2 regions of the Plantibacter sp. 2H11-2 genome follow, and region 2 is predicted to be linked to the other one. Evidence: riboswitches for the same ligand, from Rfam matches in the RefSeq annotation. Region 2 holds a riboswitch; the other holds the start of a gene.
What was found. Region 2 has a riboswitch for thiamine pyrophosphate ahead of ACQG07_RS01160 (ECF transporter S component). Riboswitches for the same ligand answer to the same signal wherever they lie in the genome.
Positions count from the first base shown of each region.

Region 1 (8,828 bases), on a different contig from region 2:
TCGACCGCGACGGTCGGGTGGTGGCTTCGACCACGACCGCCGGTGGCGGCGCCTACACCTTCGCCGGCTACTTCGCGACCGACGGCTACACCGTGCAACTCGTCCCGCCGGCCGGCAAGATCGCCGACGGTCCCGCACGAGCCGCCGCGGACCTCACGGACGCCGACGCCGTCGCGGACTTCACCGTCCGGGACATCGTGCCCGTCGCCGTGTCCGGCACCGCGCTCGACACGGACGGTATGCCGATCGTCGGAGCCACGGTCACGATCGACGGCGCGGGCAGCGTCACCACCGACACCGACGGGAACTACCTCTTCGACACCGTGCCGGTCGGCGAGCACACGGTCGTCATCACGCCGCCCGCGGGTTACGCGGTGCAGAGCCCGCCGAACGTCTTCACGGTCCCGGTCGGGAGCGAGACACCCATCACCGAGCAGGACTTCGTGCTCGTCGCGAATCCCAGTCTCGGCGGGGTGATCACGTCCGGTGGAGTCGGTGTGGCCGGTGTCACCGTGAGCGTCGACGGTCCGAACGGGGTCGAGAGCGCCGTCACGGCCGCCGACGGTTCTTACCGCTTCCCGCTCCTGCCCGCTGGCTCCTACGAGGTCTCGGTCGTCGCCCCGGAGGGGTACGTCGTCTCCGGAGCCGCAACCCGGGCGGAGGAGCTCGCCGGCGCCGATCTGGACGCGGTCGACTTCGAGCTCGCTCGGCTCGGCACCGTCATCGGCGACGTCCGGACGGACACCGACGCCCCCGTGCCCGCAGCGACGGTCACGGTGACGACGCCGGGCGGCCCGGTCGCCCTGACCACGACGGCCGAGGGCTCCTACGGGCTCGCCGACCTGGCGCCGGGCAGCTACGAGGTCACGCTGACCGTCCCGGCCGGGTATTCGGTGCCCGCGGGTGGTGCCACGACGGCCACCGTCGTGGTCGGTACGGACGGCGCGGTCCAGACGGTGCCCACCTTCGTGCTCGTCGCCGATGAGGTCGCTCCGGTGCCGCCCGTCCCAACGGCGACGCCGAGCGACCCCGCCGTTCCGAGCAACCCCGCCGTTCCCAGCAACGCGGGTCGTCTGCCCTCGACCGGCGCGGACGCGATGCCGTGGATCGTCGCTGCCGGAGCGCTCTTCGTGCTCGGTGCCGCAGGTGTCGTCACCGCGGCCGTCCTGCGTCGTCGACGCGCGAATCGGGACGAGCTGTCCGGCGAATGACCGTTTGAACGACCCCTCGGGGATGGGAGGGCGCGGCTCGTCCGTAGACTTGGGCGAGCCGCGCCCCACCCAGGAGTGCGGATCGCACTGCTGAACGGGGATCCGTGGACATCATCGGGTGGGTGAACGACGCCGCGACGGCGCTGCCCGATCCGCTGATCTGGCTCCTCGGGCTCCTGTTCTCGACCGCCGAGTCCGGCCTGTGGCTCGGCCTCGTCGTCCCCGGTGAACCGGTGGTGCTCCTCCTCGCGGCCATGCTCGACTCCGCCCCCGGTGCCCTCGTGCTGTTCCTCGCGGTCGCCCTCGGCGGGTCGCTCGGGGACCAGCTGGGCTACCTCCTCGGTCGGCGTTCCGGTGGTCGCCTCCGTGACTCGGCCATCGTCCGACGGCTCGGCGTCGACGGCTGGGACCGCGCGGTCGAGGCGCTCGAGCGACGCGGGGCCCAGGCCGTCTTCCTCACGAGGCTCGTCCCCGTGCTCCGATGCCTGACACCGACCGCCGCCGGGGTCGCCCGCGTGCCCTACCGGTCGTTCCTCGCGGCATCGCTGCTGGGCTCCCTCCTCTGGTCCGCCGTCTACGTCGGGGTCGGCTCCCTCGTCCGCGCCACACTCGACACGGTCCGCCAGTACCTCGGTGCCACCGGCTGGGTGCTGCTGTTCGCGCTCGTCGTGGTGGTCACGGTGGTCGCGATCGCCCGATTCCGCCGCGGTGCCGCGATCCCCGGCGACGAGGCGATGATCCCGGTGACCCTGCACGAGAAGACGCCGCTCGCGCGCCTCCGGACGCAGCTGTTCTCCGACGACGACTGGAAGAACCTCCCGAACGCGATCACGGCGGGGCGCATCGTCCTGCTCCCGGTGTTCGCCGCCCTCGTGATCACCGGCTCCTACTGGGCTGCGCTCGTCGTCGGCGCGGTGGTGTTCCTGAGCGACGTCGCCGACGGGCAGATCGCGCGCCGCATGGGCACGGTCTCCGCGCTCGGCACCTGGCTCGACGGGGTCGCCGACCGTCTGACCGTGGTCGTGGTCGCCGCGTCGTTCGCCATCGCGCAGATCATCCCGTGGCAGGTGTTCGTGGTCATGATCGTCCCCGACCTCCTGCTCGCGTTCGTCGCCGTCGTCGCATTCCGCGGGACGCCCGAGGTGCCGGTGAGCATCGCCGGCAAGATCCGGACGGTGTTCCTCTTCGTCGGCTTCTTCGCGCTGCTCATCGGCCTCGCGCTCGGCGGCGGGGATCCGGCGTCGGCGCTCTACCGGGTCTTCGGCGGGGTCGGCTTCGTGGCGATCCTCCTGGGACTCCTCGGCCACTTCGTCGCGGCGACCCAGTATGCGCGACGCATGGTCGTCACCTGGCAGCGACAGGGCGTCCGCGCGGCCCGCTGACCATGACGCCGACCGCCGTCGGAGGTCGCCGCCGGAGGGCACACGGCCACAGCGCAGGCGGTGTCGTTTAGGCTCGGAGCATGCCAGTCGACTATCCGGACCTCGTCATCTTCGACTGCGACGGGACGCTCGTCGACACGGAACGCATCTCCGTCCGGGTGAACCTCCAGCTGCTCAACGAGGTCGGCGGCGACTACACCGAGGCCGAGGTGCGGGAGCTCTTCGTCGGCGCCTCGCTCGAGACCTACGCGACGCTCGTCGAGCAGCGGCTCGGGAAGCCGCTCGAGGCGGATTGGATCCAGCGCTGGAGCGATATGTTCCGCGGCATCTGCGAGCGCGAGCTCGAGGCGGTCGACGGGGTCGTCGACGCCCTCGACGGTATCGCTGCGACCGGGGTGCCGCTGTGCGTGGCCTCGAACGGGATGCTGCACGACGTCGTCCGCAACCTCGGGCAGGTGGGCATCCACGACCGCTTCGACGGGCGCATCTTCAGCGCGACCGACGTCGCCGTCGGCAAGCCCGCACCCGACCTCTTCCTTCATGCCGCCGCCGACTTCGACACGGCCCCCGAGCGGTGCGCGGTCATCGAGGACAGCGTCGTCGGCGTCCTCGCTGCCCGCGCGGCCGGCATGACGGTCTACGCCTACGCCGGCGGCATGACGCCCGCCGAGCGCCTCATCGGCGACGGCACCCACGTCTTCGACGACATGCGCTTGCTGCCCGACCTCATCCGCGACACCTGGGCGACCTCCGCGGCACGCTAGCCGCGCCGCACTAGCTGCGACTGCGGAGCTCGGGGAAGCCGTCCTCATCGTCAGGGACGGCCTGCGCCGCGACCGTCGGCGCCGCTGCCGGATCGGCTGACGTCGACACGTCCTGCTCCTCGGCGCGACGCCGCGTGCGTTCGCCACCGCGCTTGACGGCACGGTCGAACAGCTGTGGGCCGGTCGTCGCCAGGCGCCTCCAGGGGAGGGTGCCCTCGATCTCGATCTGCAGGGAGAAGCTCAGCAGGGTGCGGATGACGACGATGATCGCGAGGACGAGTGCGTCGGTCAGTGAGGGCGTCGACGTGACCGTCGTCACGAGGTCGGCGGCCACGAGGATCTCCAGCCCGAGCAGGATGACCGAGCCGATCGTCTCCCGCAGCATCCGGAAGGCCCGTGCGCCGTCGCGCGTGCTCCACCACAGGCGGGCCGAGAGGGTGACGGCGATCACGAAGCCCACGACCATCGCCCCGACACCGGCGACCTCGAAGACGATGGTGACCAGCTCGAAGAAGTCCATCCCTCCATCATCGTCGCCCGCCCGCTGGACCGGAAGCCGGGCCGACCCGCTAGGGTGGTCGCGAGTGACACGGGGTGCCGATCCCACGACGATCGGCTGAGAACACACCCGTCGAACCTGATCTCGTTAGTCCGAGCGAAGGGATGTCGCGAATGAGCATTCGCACACCGCAGCAGTCTGCCCACCCGTCCACCGACGACTCGTCCGTCGGCGAGTTTGCGAGCGCGTCCGGGGACCTCCTCGACCGCCTGCGCGAGCGCACGCCGCTCGTCCAATCGATCACGAACGCCGTGGTGACGAACTTCACGGCGAACGTCCTGCTCGCCATCGGCGCCGCCCCGGCGATGACCGACATCCCCACCGAGGCCGGACCGTTCGCCCGCATCGCCTCCGGCGTGCTCCTCAACCTCGGGACGCCGCAGGCTGAGCAGCGCGAGGCCATGGTCGAGGCCGCCACCGCCGCGAACGAGGCCGGCACTCCATGGGTGCTCGACCCCGTCGCCGTCGGCTTCCTGCCGGTGCGCACGGCGCTCGCCACCGAACTCCTCGCCCTCCGGCCGACGATCGTGCGCGGCAACGCCAGCGAGATCATCGCGCTCGCCGGACTGGGCGCCGGCGGTCGCGGCGTCGACAGCACCGACTCGGTCGACAGCGCGATCGAGGCGGCCACCGCGATCGCCCGCACCTCGGGTGCCGTCGTCGCGATCTCCGGGCCGACAGACGTCATCACCGACGGTGAGCGCATCGTCCGCTGCTCGAACGGACATGCCTGGCTCACCCTCGTGACGGGCGGTGGCTGTGCCCTCGGTGCCGTACTCGCCGCCTTCGCGTCACTCGACGACGACCGGCTGCTGACGACGCTCGCGGCGACCACCGCGTACACGGTCGCCGCGCAGCTGGCGGCCGCGGAGAGCCGTGGACCCGGCTCCTTCGCTCCCGCCTTCCTCGACCGCCTCCACCTCCTCGATGCCGACACCGTCCGCAGCCTGGCGGTGATCGCGTGAGCGCCTCGACCACCGCGGACCTGGTCCTCGCGGCCCGTTCGCACGCCGAGCTCGTGCGCCGCGGTATCGCCACCTACCTCGTCACGGATGCTCCGGCCAGCGGGGATCGCGGTGTCCTCGACGTCGTACGCCGAGCTGTCGACGGCGGGGTGACCGCAGTTCAGCTGCGGGAGAAGACCGCATCGGCGCGAGAGCTGTTCGACCTGACCGTGCGTGCGGCGGAGGTCGTCGCCGGGCGGGCGCTGCTCCTCGTCGACGACCGGGTGGACGTGTTCCTCGCCGCCCGTTCCGCCGGTGCCGTCGTCCACGGCGTCCACGTGGGTCAGAGCGATCTCCCGGTCGACGCCGTGCGCCGCATCGTGGGGCAGGCCGCCGTCGTGGGGCTGACGGCGAACACCCCGGCGCACCTCGACGCGGTCGCAGCGCTGCCTCCCGGGGCCGTCGACTACCTCGGTGTCGGCGTCATCCGCCCGACGACGACCAAGCCGGACCACCCGGAGCCGCTGGGCATGGAGGGGTTCGCCGCGATCGCCGCCGCGACCCCGCTCCCGTGCGTCGCGATCGGTGGGGTGTCACTGGAGGACACGGTCGAGCTCCACGCTGCCGGTGCCGCTGGTCTCGCCGTCGTCTCCGCCATCTGCGCCGCCGACGATCCGGCGGCCGCCGCCCGGGCGTTCCGCAGCGCCTGGACCGAGGTCTCGGCATGAGCGCCGCGGAGCAGACGACGACGCCGGAGTCGTCGAGCTCGGACCGGGTGCGCGGTCGACGACCTGTCGCGGTCCGGGACACACCGCGGGTGCTCAGCATCGCCGGGACCGACCCGACCGGCGGTGCCGGGATCCAGGCCGACCTCAAGAGCATCGCCGCGAACGGCGGATACGGCATGGCGGTCGTCACCGCGCTCGTCGCGCAGAACACCCGGGGCGTCCGATCCGTGCACACCCCGCCCGTCGGGTTCCTCCGCGAGCAGTTGGACGCGGTCGCGGACGACGTGGTGATCGACGCGGTCAAGATCGGGATGCTGGGCGACGTCGCGATCATCGACACCGTGTCGACCTGGCTGCAGGAGACCGTGACCGGACCCGTCGTCCTCGACCCGGTGATGGTCGCGACGAGCGGGGACCGCCTCCTCCACCGCGACGCCGAAGCGGCCATGCGCGCGCTCCTGCCACACGTCGACCTCCTGACCCCGAACCTGCCGGAGCTCGCCGTCCTCGCGGACGAGCCGGTGGCGACGAGCTGGGCCGACGCACTCGCCCAGGCGGAACGGGTCTCGGCGCAGGCGGGCGTGATCGTGCTCGTGAAGGGCGGGCACCTGACGGGGACGACCGCGTGCCCGGATGCGCTCGTCGACGCCACCGGTGGTCTGGGCGACGACCGATCACTCGTCGAGTTCGACGGTCTTCGAGTCGACACGCGGAACACCCACGGAACCGGGTGCTCCCTGTCGAGCGCGATGGCCACCCTCGTCGCCCGTTCGGGATCCTGGACCGAGGCCCTCGGCGAGGCGAAGGCGTGGCTCACGTCGAGCCTCCGGCACGGGGATTCGCTCGAGGTCGGCTCGGGCAACGGCCCGATCAGCCACTTCGCCGAGCTGTGGGCGTCGGCCGGGATGACCTCGGGTAGGCAGGACGGCGCCGGCATCCTCACGGGCTGGTGGGAGGACATCGCCCAGCTGCGGGACCGGATCGACCACCTGCCGTTCGTGACGACGCTCGCGGACGGCACCCTCGATCCGGCCCGGTTCGCCTGGTACCTGCAGCAGGACGCGATCTACCTGCGGGCCTACTCGCGGGTCCTCGCGCGAGCGAGTGCACTGGCACCGACGGCCGAGGAGCAGGTGTTCTGGGCGACCGGTGCGGCGGGCTCCATCGAGGCCGAGATGGAGCTGCACCGCACCTGGCTCAGCACGTATGCCGTCAGCGGTATGGACGTGGAACCGTCGGCGACGACCGCGGCGTACCTCGACCACCTGCACGCGGCGACGGTCGACGGCGACTACGGGCGGGTGGTCGCCGCCGTGTTGCCCTGCTACTGGATCTATCAGGATCTCGGTGAACGGCTCGTCGGCGCATCGCACGCGGAGCACCCCTTCGCGGCGTGGCTCGACACGTACGCCGACCCCGCCTTCGCGACGGCCAACGCCCGGGCGATCGAGATCGTCGCCGGGGCGGCAGCTCGTGCGGACGAGGCCGGCCGGGAGACGATGCGACGGGCGTTCCTGGCCTCGGCCGCGCACGAGGAGGCGTTCTTCGCCGAGCCGATACGATGAAGGCCGGATCCGCCGCCGCGGTCCCGGACCACGACGAGAGGCCCCTGATGCTGACGAGCAACGAGTACTTCGACGGCAACGTGAAGTCGATCGGCTTCACCACGAACGAGCCCGGTGCGGAGTCGGCCAGCGTCGGAGTGATGGAGCCGGGGCAGTACACCTTCACCACGGGTAAGGCCGAGGAGATGTCGGTGATCTCCGGCAAGCTCCGCGTGCTGCTGCCGAACACGAGTGCCTGGCAGGACTTCGGGCCCGACGCGCAGTTCAGTGTCCCGGGGAGCAGCAGCTTCCAGGTCGAGGTCGAGGTCACCACCGCGTACCTCTGCCGCTACCTCAACATCTGAACGTTGGTCACTGAGCTTGTCGAAGTGTCGACCGGCTCAGGGACCGGTCGGGGTGCGCCCGTCGACCGGCTCAGGGACCGGTTCGGTCCGTCCGAGCGTCCCGGCTCAGGACCGGTCGACGACCTCGAGCGTGAGGACGACGGTCGAATCGTCGGAGCTGTTCGTCAGCGTCACCGTCGTGCTCCCGACCTCGAGCGGCTGCAGACCGGGGTTGAACGACGCGCCGCCGCGGGATCCGCCCGGCACGTACTCCGCGATCGACGGATCCTCGACCTTCGCGGACCAGACGGTCGGATCGACGGCGACGAGGTCCACCACGTTGTCGAGGCCGACGGTGATGGTGCGGCCGTCCTGATCGACGAGCTGCACGATGACGGGTGCGATCACGCCGGCCTCGCTCGCGGAGCTCTGACCGGAGGGCGAGTCCGCGCCACCCGTGCAGGCACTCGTGCCGAGCACGGCGCCGACGATCGCGATCACGGTCAGCCCACGGGTCGCACGGCGCATGGCGGTCCTCTCTCGACGTGACCTCACCCTACCGCCGGGCGACGGCGGACCTCAGGACTGCAGGGCCAGTGAGTCGGCGGCGGCGCTGAGCCGACCGTCCTCCATGACGAGCACCTGGTCCATGCGGTCGAGGTGGCTCCGATCGTGGGTGACCAGCAGCGTCGCGGCGCCAGAGGTCGCGGTGAGTTCGAGGATGAGCTCGATGATCGCGGATCCGCGCTCGTGGTCGAGGGCACTGGTCGGCTCATCCACGACGAGGGCGTCGGGCTCGTTCATGAGGGCGCGCGCGATGTTGACCCGCTGCCGCTGACCGCCGGAGAGCTGGTGCGGCCGCTTGCCGGCCTGGTCGGCGAGCCCGACGGCGGCGAGCAGCGTCGCGGCCCGCTCGCGGGTGCGCGTCCGGTCGGCCCGCGACGTGCGGCCGCCGAGTGTCCCGAGGACGCACAGCTGCTCGAGGGCCGTGAGCGACGGCAGCAGGTTCGCCTGCTGGAACACGATGCCGAGCCTCGTGCGGCGGAAGTCGGTGGCTGCACGGCGGTCGAGGGAGGTGACGTCGACCCCGGCCACTTCCACGAGGCCGCTGTCGGGCCGGATGAGGCCGGCCGCGACGGCGAGCACGCTCGACTTTCCGGAGCCCGAGGGCCCGGTGAGCGCGGTGACGGTCCCGGCCGGGACGGCGAGGGTCGCGCGGTCGACGGCGGTGACGCGGTGGTCGCCGTCGGGGAAGGTGAGGGTGACGTCGGTGAGCGAGATCATGCGGTGACTCCGATGGTGACGAGGGTGGGTGCGAGGAAGGACGCAGGGAGGGTGGGCGCGTTCACCGG
Region 1 covers NZ_JBNBBL010000002.1:248,059-256,886, forward strand. The annotation lists gene ACQG07_RS05520 (carboxypeptidase regulatory-like domain-containing protein) at 1-1,211, shown strand, start outside; gene ACQG07_RS05525 (CDP-alcohol phosphatidyltransferase family protein) at 1,316-2,593, shown strand; gene ACQG07_RS05530 (HAD family hydrolase) at 2,674-3,357, shown strand; gene ACQG07_RS05535 (DUF1622 domain-containing protein) at 3,368-3,877, opposite strand; TPP riboswitch at 3,938-4,038, shown strand; gene thiM (hydroxyethylthiazole kinase) at 4,030-4,881, shown strand; gene thiE (thiamine phosphate synthase) at 4,878-5,588, shown strand; gene ACQG07_RS05550 (bifunctional hydroxymethylpyrimidine kinase/phosphomethylpyrimidine kinase) at 5,585-7,153, shown strand; gene ACQG07_RS05555 (pyrimidine/purine nucleoside phosphorylase) at 7,201-7,497, shown strand; gene ACQG07_RS05560 (hypothetical protein) at 7,603-8,004, opposite strand; gene ACQG07_RS05565 (ABC transporter ATP-binding protein) at 8,056-8,760, opposite strand; gene ACQG07_RS05570 (ABC transporter permease) at 8,822-8,828, opposite strand, start outside.
Region 1: linked by a shared signal. The riboswitch ahead of thiM (hydroxyethylthiazole kinase) and the one ahead of ACQG07_RS01160 (ECF transporter S component) in region 2 are both predicted to bind thiamine pyrophosphate.

Region 2 (8,828 bases):
TGCTCCGCGGAGACCGCGTCACAAGCGACTGGACGAGTCTATTACATGTTTGGGGCGTACCGTGACACGACCGCTTCCGAAACCTGCTTCGCGTCGTCGGAGGACGGGCCGGGGAGGTCGACGAACAACGCTCCGCGGTAGTAGGCGAGCTCACGGATCGACTCGAGGATGTCCGCCAGCGCGCGGTGTCCGCCGTGCTTCGACGGGGCGTTGAAGTAGACCCGCGGATACCACCGACGGGCCAGTTCCTTGATGGAGGAGACGTCGACGTTGCGGTAGTGCAGGTGGGCGTCGAGCCGCGGCATGTACCGCGCGAGGAATCCTCGGTCGGTCCCGATGGTGTTCCCGGCCAGCGGCGCCTTCGACTCGTCGGGGACGAAGCGCTGGATGTACTCGATGACCTGGAACTCGGCGTCCGCGACGCTCACGCCGCTCGGGATCTCCTCGAGCAGCCCCGACGTGCGGTGCATGTTCGTCACGAACTCACCCATGTTGTCGAGTGCCGACTGATCGGGCTTGATCACGACGGAGTAACCCGGGTCGAGGATGTTCAGTTCGAAGTCGGTGATCACGACGGCGATCTCGACGAGTTCGTCGACCTCCAGCTCGAGTCCGGTCATCTCGCAGTCGATCCAGACCAGACGGTCCCCAGCTGTGCTCATGGGTCGAGTCTACTCAGCACGACCGACGCCGCCGGTTCCGTAGACTCGAGCGGTGATCATCGCCATCTCCGCCCTGCTACTCGTCAACGGTGTCTACAACGTCGTCGTCTGGCCCCGCTTCCTCAAGCGGATCGTCGCCGACCCGCGTGCCCGCGACGATCAGGGACGTGCGACGACGTTCCTGCGCGTCCACGTCATCCTCATCAGCATCGCCCTCGTCCTCGCAGCCCTGTCGCTCGTCTTCGGAGTCCTCGGCCTCCTCGGCGTCGGCGCCTGAGACACCGCTGCGGTATCCTGGACGACGCCCGCCTCCGTAGCTCAGGGGATAGAGCAGGAGCCTTCTAATCTCTTGGTCGCAGGTTCGAATCCTGCCGGGGGCACCTCACCCTTCGACAAGCTCAGGGACCGGAACCCGAGACCTCACCCTTCGACAAGCTCAGGGACCGGAACCCCAGTCCTGACCCTTCGACAAGCTCAGGGACCGGAACCCGAGACCTGACCCTTCGACAAGCTCAGGGACCGGGAACCCGAACCTTGGGTCTCAGGGACGGAGCCAGGGGCTCCAGCGTTCGGCGTGGTCGCGCCGGAGGGCGCCGAGGACGAGCGCGGAGACCTGGGCTGCCGCACCCGTCGCCTCGATGCGGAGACCCGCATCGAGGTCGGGCCGCTCCCGCTCGATGAAGGCGTCCTCCTGGAGGGTCCACTCGGCGAGCCAGTCGACGCCGTCACCGCGCCCGATGAGGCGGTCGGTGCGCTGGACCACCGGCGCGTCGAGCCACAGCACCGTGTCGGCGAGTATTCGCGACGCCCGCGACGACGACCCGCAACCCTCGACGATGAGTGGACGGTCACTCGGCACGAGGTGCGCCTCCGCACGGGCGGACCGTTCCCAGTCCCAGCGCCGCCACTCCCCCGCGCGCCGCTCGGAGAACGGTGTGAGGATCCACTCGACGAGGAGTCGAGCACCCTCGTCGAGCCCCTCCCACCCCGGATACAGGTCGTCCATGTGGACGACCGTGCTGGCCGTCAATGCGGACGCCACCGAGGAGGCGAGCGTCGTCTTCCCCGTGCCCGACCGTCCGTCGATGAGCAGGACCGGCGGAACCGCGCTCACTGGCCCACGACCCGGAACGTGCCGGCGAGGACCGCCGTGGACAGCGCGAAAGCCATGATCACGATCGTCACCAGGACGGCGACGAGGTCAGCCCGGCCCAGGCGGGACGGTCTGGCCCAGGTGCGTTCGTTCGGTGCCCCGAACCCCCGCGCCTCCATCGCCGTCGCGAGCTTGCTCCCGCGGCGGATGGCGAACACCAGCAGCACGAACGCCATGGACGCGAACCGCCGGACCACTCCCCGGTCCCCCAGCCCACGGGCACGACGGGCGAGCGCGAGACTGCGCCAGTCGTCGATGAAGAGTCCGAGCATCCGCGCGCCAGCAAGGATCCCGAGCACGAACCGCGACGGCAGCTTCGTGATCTGGGACAAGCCGTCGGCCAGATCGGTCGGATCCACCCGCGCGAAGAGCAGGATCGTCGGGAGACCGAGCGCCAACACGCGGATCGTCACGGCGACCGCCAGCTCGATCGAGTTGTCCGTCACCCTGACGAACCCGAGCGACAGGTACTCCGTCCCTCCCGGCTTCGCGTACAACAGCATGCTGATCCCGCCGATGGGCGCGAAGACGAGCACCGGCAGTGCCCGCTTCAGCAGCGCGGTGAACCGCAGGCCGGAGAGCGGGAACAGCATCACTTCGAGCAGCACCGCCGTGCTCGCACTCACCCAGTCGATCGTCAGCAGCAACGGGACGGACAGGATGAGGACGGCCAGCACCTTCGTCACCGGATTCACGCGGTCGAGTGGCGGTCGATGGTGCAACACCGTCGAGCGGTCCGCTGCCGTGAGGCTCGTCATGCGGCCCGCCTCCCGAGTTCCAGCGGTTCGAGGAGGATGCGATGGTCGCCCAGATGTTCGACGACCCCCGCGTCATGCGTGACGGAGACGATCGTCGCGCCGCGCTCGAGCTCGTGCTGCAGCAGGCGGACGAGTGACAACCACGTGCGTCGATCCTGCCCGAACGTCGGTTCGTCGAGGACCATGACCGCCGGCCGGGCGGCGAGGACGGTGGCCACCGACAACCGGCGCTTCTGACCGCCCGAGAGGCTGAACGGGTTCGCCTCGGCAAGACGACCGAGACCGAGCGCCTCGAGGATCTCGGAGACCCGCTCGTCGATGGCGGTCCGGGACCAGCGGAGGGCCTGCAGGCCGACACCGAGCTCGTTCCGCACGGTCGATGACACGAACTGGTGCTCGGGATCCTGAAAGACCGTCCCGATGCGTGTGAGCAACTCGGTGGACTTCCAGCGGATCGGCCGGGATCCCAGCCTGCCGGCGAGCTGCGGTGCGGCGGTCACCGTCCCCGTGATCTCCGGCAGCAGTCCCGCCAGCGTGAGCGCGAGCGTGGACTTCCCCGCGCCGTTGGGGCCGACGATGACGGTCGCCGCGCCCTCGGGCACCGCGAGCCCCAGGCGCTCCTGCACCGGCTGCTTCCGCGTTCGACCGATCGCCAGGTCGTCGGTCGTGATGACCGCCGCTGATGGGCCGGACACCGGACGAGGGGCCAACCCCAGCGGGATGCCCGGCACCCAGACACCCGCATCGGCCAGGCGCTGCCCGACGTCGTCGAGGACGAGGTCGGGTGGCCCGTCGGCGAGGACACCGCCGTCGGCGTCGAGCACGACGACCCTGGTCATCAGCTCGCGCCAGACGTCGACGCGGTGTTCGATGACGACCAGGGTGGACGAACCGTCATCGACCAGCCGAGCGACGGCGTCCCGCACCTCGGCCACCCCGGCCGGGTCGAGGTTCGCGGTCGGTTCGTCGAGCAGGAGGAGCGAGGGGTGCATGGCGAGTACGCCGGCGAGGGCCAGCCGCTGTTTCTGACCCCCGGACAGCGCCGAGGTCGAGTGGTCCAGCGGCAGGTCCAGTCCGACGGCCTCCAGCGAGGCGTCGACGCGGCGCCAGATCTCCTCGCGCTCGACGCCGAGGTTCTCGCAGCCGAAGGCGACGTCGTCGCCGACCTTGGACAGGATCACCTGCGAATCGGGATCCTGCAGCACGAGCCCGATACGACCCCTCGCTCGTTCAGGCGGAACGCCGTCCACGAGGAGCGAGCCGTGGGACTCCCCCTCGTCCGCACCGCCGAGGACGCCGGCCAGTGCGTGGATCAGCGTCGACTTGCCGGCACCGGACGCCCCCAGGAGGAGGACCCGCTCGCCCGGTTCGATCACGAGGTCGAGGTCGCGCACCGCCCAGGCCTTCCGACCGGCATGACGCCACCCCCAGTCCCGCGCGACGACGCGCGCCGGACCGGTCCCAGCCGCTCCCGGCACGATCAGACCTCGCGCCGAGCGTCCCGCCCCGACGCGAACCGACTGAGCGCTCCGGTCGACGCGAGTGCCCTGACGAGTGCCCAGCCGACGACACCGGCGAGGATCGCGCCCGAGACGAGCAGCGAACCGAGGTAGATCGCGTTGAACTCGACACCCTTCTCGAGGTTGCCCGACATCACGAGCTCGAGGAGCCACGCGCCGGCCCCGGCGCCGGCGCCGGCGAGGATCGCCGGAACGAGGCCGAAGCGCTTGTACGCGAGCGCCGCGAACACCAGCTCAGCACCGAGGCCCTGAGCGAGGCCGGAGTACACCGTCGTGACGCCCCATGCGTTGCCGATGAGGGCGGAGACGATCGCACCGATGGTCTCGACGAGGAGTGCTGCGCCGGGCTTCCGGATGATGAGTCCGCCGAGCACCCCGCCGAGGAGCCAGATCCCGACGGCGATCCCGCCGAAACCGGGCGTGACGGCGCTGGCACCCGCGTACCAGAGTGATCCAAGCGTGTTCCACGCCCAGAAGATGAGGCCGGTCGCGACGCCGAGCACGGCGACCACGACGATGTCGACGACCCTCCAGCGCAAGGTCCGCGACGCAGCGCGTTCAGAGGGTGAGATCTTGGTCGATGCTGACACGATACGTGCCCTTCCTGTAGACGGAAAAGAGCACGGGATAGCGAGAAATGGTCTCCCTGCGCTGGCATGATCCAGATCAGGTTCGACGGTCGAAGGCGAATACCTTCCTCTCAGCCCGGTTCACCGGACTCCCGTGGTGGCACGAGTCTAACCCCTGCCGTGCGCACTCGCACGACAGGGGTTCGACGGGGAGGGCTACTTCTTGAGGGCCTTGATGAGGCCGGCCAGAGCCTTGCCGCTCACCCAGATGAACGGGATCGCGACGGCGATGAGCGAGATGAGGTTCGGGTCGAAACGGAGACCCTCGTCGGTCTTGATGTAGGCACCGACCGGGATCGAGACGCCACCGCCGCCACCGCCGCTCGGGGCGTCGTCGCCGTCGCCCTCGGAGCCGCCGCCGAAGCCGTAGTACGTCAGCGCGACGGGCACGAGCTTCGTGCCGTCGACGTCCTGCTGCTCCCCGTAGGCTGCGGACACGCCGAGCCCCTTCGCCTGTTCTGCCAGCTTCTCCACGAGATTCGTCATACCGCGAGGCTACCGCTCGGTATCCACCGGTCCAAGGGGTTGATCCGTGCTCCCAGCACCCTGCGAGTCTCCGCGACTGCCGAGTCCGCGACGCCTCGGCTTGCCGAGGAGGGAGGCGGGAGCGATCGCGAGATCGCCGAACCGGCTCGCGACCCGGTCGATCGTCTGCTCGGCTTCACGCCACTCCTCGTCCGGGTCCCAGAGCCCGGCACCGGCCTCATCGGCGGGGACGAACTGGTCGACCTTCACCCCGACGAGGCGCACGAGACGCCCACCGCGATCGAGGTCGTCGAACAACGACGCCGCCTCGTCGTAGACCCGACGCCCGACGTTCGTGGCCTCGCCGATGGTGCGCGACCGCGTGATGACGCTGAAGTCCGCATAGCGGACACGGATGCTGATCGTCCGGCCGGCGTAGCCGCCCTTCCGGAGCCGGATCGCGACGAGACCGGCGAGGTTCAGCAGCTCGCGCTTGAGGATGGTCGGGTCGGAGACGTCCGTCGGGAAGGTCACCTCGTGGCTGACGCTCTTCTCGCGTCGTGCCAGCTCGATGCCGCGCGGATCGATCCCGTTCGCGAGCTCGAGGAGTCGGCGACCGGAGGCCTCACCGACCGCGCGCTGGAGCATCGACAGCGGGGTGGAGGCGAGCTGACCGATGGTCCGGATGCCCCGGTTCGTCAGCTGCTCCTCCGTCCGACCACCGACCCCCCACAGCGCGCCGACCGGCAACGGGTGGAGGAACGCCAGGGTCTCGTCGGCGGGCACGACCAGCAGGCCGTCGGGCTTCGACAGGCCGGAGGCGAGCTTCGCGACGTACTTCGTCGATGCCAAGCCGACCGAGCACGGCAGACCGGTCGCGTCGAGGACCCGTTGCTTCACGAGCGCCGCGATCGTCCGTGGGCTCCCGAGCAACCGGACCGCGCCGGACACGTCGAGGAAGGCCTCATCGATGCTCAGCGGCTCGACGAGCGGCGTGACCGACTCGAAGACCTCCATCACCCGGTCGGAGTACTCGCGGTACCTGCCGTGGTGGGGTGGCAACACGACGGCGCTCGGACAGAGGCGCATCGCCTGGGACACCGGCATCGCCGCTCGCACGCCGTACCGGCGAGCCTCGTAACTGGCGGAGGTGACGACCGACCGCCCCTCCTTGTTTCCCACGATGATCGGCAGACCGCGCAGCTCGGGCCGTTCCAAGAGCTCGACCGAGACGAAGAACGCGTCCATGTCGACGTGGAGGATGGGGGTACCGCTGTCGTCGGCATCGTGCGCCGAGACGCGACGCGACGCTCCATCCTGCCGACTCATGCCTCCATTGTCTCAGTCGCCTCCGACACGCTCTCCACAAGGGCCGAGGCGGGAGGGCCCGGCGACGCTAGGCTGTCCGGCGATGAGCACGCGAACGCGGACCGGGTCGGCCCCGGCGGTCCCAGACCTCTCCGGGCGGGACCTCGCCCTCGACCTCGTGCGCGTCGCGTGCGTCGTGACGGTCGTCATCGTCCACCTCCTGATGGTCGCGGTGGCCGTCGAGCCGGACGGCACGATCGGCATCTCCCGAGCGCTCGAGCAGCAGTCGTGGTTCGACACGGGTACCTGGTTCGGCCAGATCATGCCGCTGTTCTTCATCGTTGGCGGCTTCGCGACGATCACCGGCTGGCGCAGCACCGTCCGACGTGGTGGCGGGACCAGCGACTTCCTCCGGTCCCGGGTGTTCCGACTCGCCCTGCCGACGATCCCGGTCCTGCTCTTCCTCGCCGCGGGGCTGTGGCTCGCCGGGGCGCTCGGTGTCGACCCGGCCATCATCGAGGCCGTCGCCGCAGGCGTCGGCTCCCCGCTCTGGTTCCTGGCCGCCTACCTGCTGTGCCAGGCGGTCGCCCCGTTCCTCGCCACCTGCCACGACCGCCACCCCGTCCTGACCTGTGCGGCACTGCTGGCCGGCGTGATCCTCGTCGACGTCGTCCGTTACTCGACCGGTCTCCTGGGCATCGGTCTCGTCAACCTGGTGTTCGTCTGGCCGCTGCTGCAGCAGTTCGGGTTCTTCCTGGCCGACGGACGTCTCCGCTCCGTTCCGCGCCTCGTCCTCGTGGCCGTGGTGCTCGTCTCCTACGGTGCGCTCGTGCCGATCACGACCTGGCTGCCGTACTCGACCAGCATGCTCGGCAACCTCAACCCACCGACCCTCCCCCTCGTCGTCCTCGGCGTCGGGCAGCTCGCCCTGCTCGCCCTGGCGCACCCGCTGCTCACGGCGATCATGCGGACCCGCGCCGCGCGAGCGGTCGTCTTCCTCATCGGGTCCCGGCTGATGACGGTGTACCTCTGGCATCTCCCCCTGATCATCGCGGTCGCCGGTCTCCAGCTCGCCCTCGGCATCCCCTTCGCGGAACCGCTGAGTGCGGCATGGTGGTGGACCCGACCGGTCGTACTGCTCGTCGTCGCGGTTCTGCTCGCGGGCGTCGGCACACTCCTCGGCCGTGTCGAGCACCCCCGCAAGCTGCGCCTCGACCCGGAGCGCAAGCCTGCACACGTCGCCGTGTGGATCGCGCTCGCGAGCGCCTTCATCATGCCCTTCGCGGAGATCTCCCACCCGCTCACCGCCGCGATGGCGGCTGCCGGCGCCGTCGGCTCGATCATCGCGGTCGTGCTCCTGAACCCGACCCGTCGGCCGGTCGAGCGCGTCGCGAGCGGATCAGACCAGGCCGTGGACCAGCGGCCGTAGCCATTCACGGAAGGCCTCCCGGTCGTCCCGGAGCGACTCACTGACCACGATCGTGTCGGGCGCGACCACCCAGGCCCCCGGTCGGTCGATCGGGAGCACCTCGAGGTCCAACCGGAACGAGCTGGATTGCCGGCGCAACTCGAACTGGCGCTCGCGGATGAGTTCGTAGACGTCGGTGAGGCGGCTCGGCGACCGGCCTGCGAGCGCACGCTCGTACTCCCGGATGCGAGCCGCCGCCCACCGGTGCGCCTCGTCGTACGCCCGGTAGGCGAGCTCCTGCAGGTCGAGGGCTCGATCGAACACCTCGAAGTGTGGTGGGCGGACCTCGGCCATGAAGAGGCGCGTGTCGCGACGGGCGATCCCGGTCCACCAGCCGTCGAACTGGACCGCGAGCGCGTCGAGGTCGAGGCCAGCGACGTCGACCCGCTCCAGCCCCGGCGTGACTGCCGGAAGCTGCGCGACGCATCGATCGCCGAGCCCCGCCATGTCGCGGAACGCGAGCGCCAGCATGAGGGCCATCGGAGCGTCTTCCGTGACCTGCCACCGCATGGTGCCTTCGACCAGCATGGCGGAAGTGTATGTCGGGCCAGCAGTCGGCACCAGGGCTTCCCCTGGCCGACGACATCGGGCCCGAGCCGCCGTCATCGACGGTGGCGCGGGCCCGAGGGTGCAGCGGTGACCGCTACTGCGAGGCGCGCTCCAGGACGAGTTCGCGCACACGCGCCGCGTCGGCCTGTCCGCGCATCGCCTTCATCACGGCGCCGATCACGGCGCCGGCGGCCTGGACCTTGCCGTCGCGGATCTTGGCGAGGACGTCCGGCTGAGCGGCCAGTGCCTCGTCGATGGCGGCGATCAGCGGACCGTCGTCGGACACGAGTGCGAGACCGCGAGCGTCGATGACCTC
Region 2 covers NZ_JBNBBL010000001.1:250,743-259,570, forward strand. The annotation lists gene orn (oligoribonuclease) at 42-662, opposite strand; gene ACQG07_RS01135 (SCO4848 family membrane protein) at 715-939, shown strand; tRNA gene ACQG07_RS01140 (tRNA-Arg) at 970-1,042, shown strand; gene ACQG07_RS01145 (hypothetical protein) at 1,204-1,776, opposite strand; gene ACQG07_RS01150 (energy-coupling factor transporter transmembrane component T family protein) at 1,773-2,573, opposite strand; gene ACQG07_RS01155 (ABC transporter ATP-binding protein) at 2,570-3,967, opposite strand; gene ACQG07_RS01160 (ECF transporter S component) at 4,054-4,683, opposite strand; TPP riboswitch at 4,720-4,828, opposite strand; gene ACQG07_RS01165 (hypothetical protein) at 4,879-5,208, opposite strand; gene dinB (DNA polymerase IV) at 5,218-6,516, opposite strand; gene ACQG07_RS01175 (acyltransferase family protein) at 6,599-7,924, shown strand; gene ACQG07_RS01180 (hypothetical protein) at 7,895-8,491, opposite strand; gene gatB (Asp-tRNA(Asn)/Glu-tRNA(Gln) amidotransferase subunit GatB) at 8,607-8,828, opposite strand, start outside.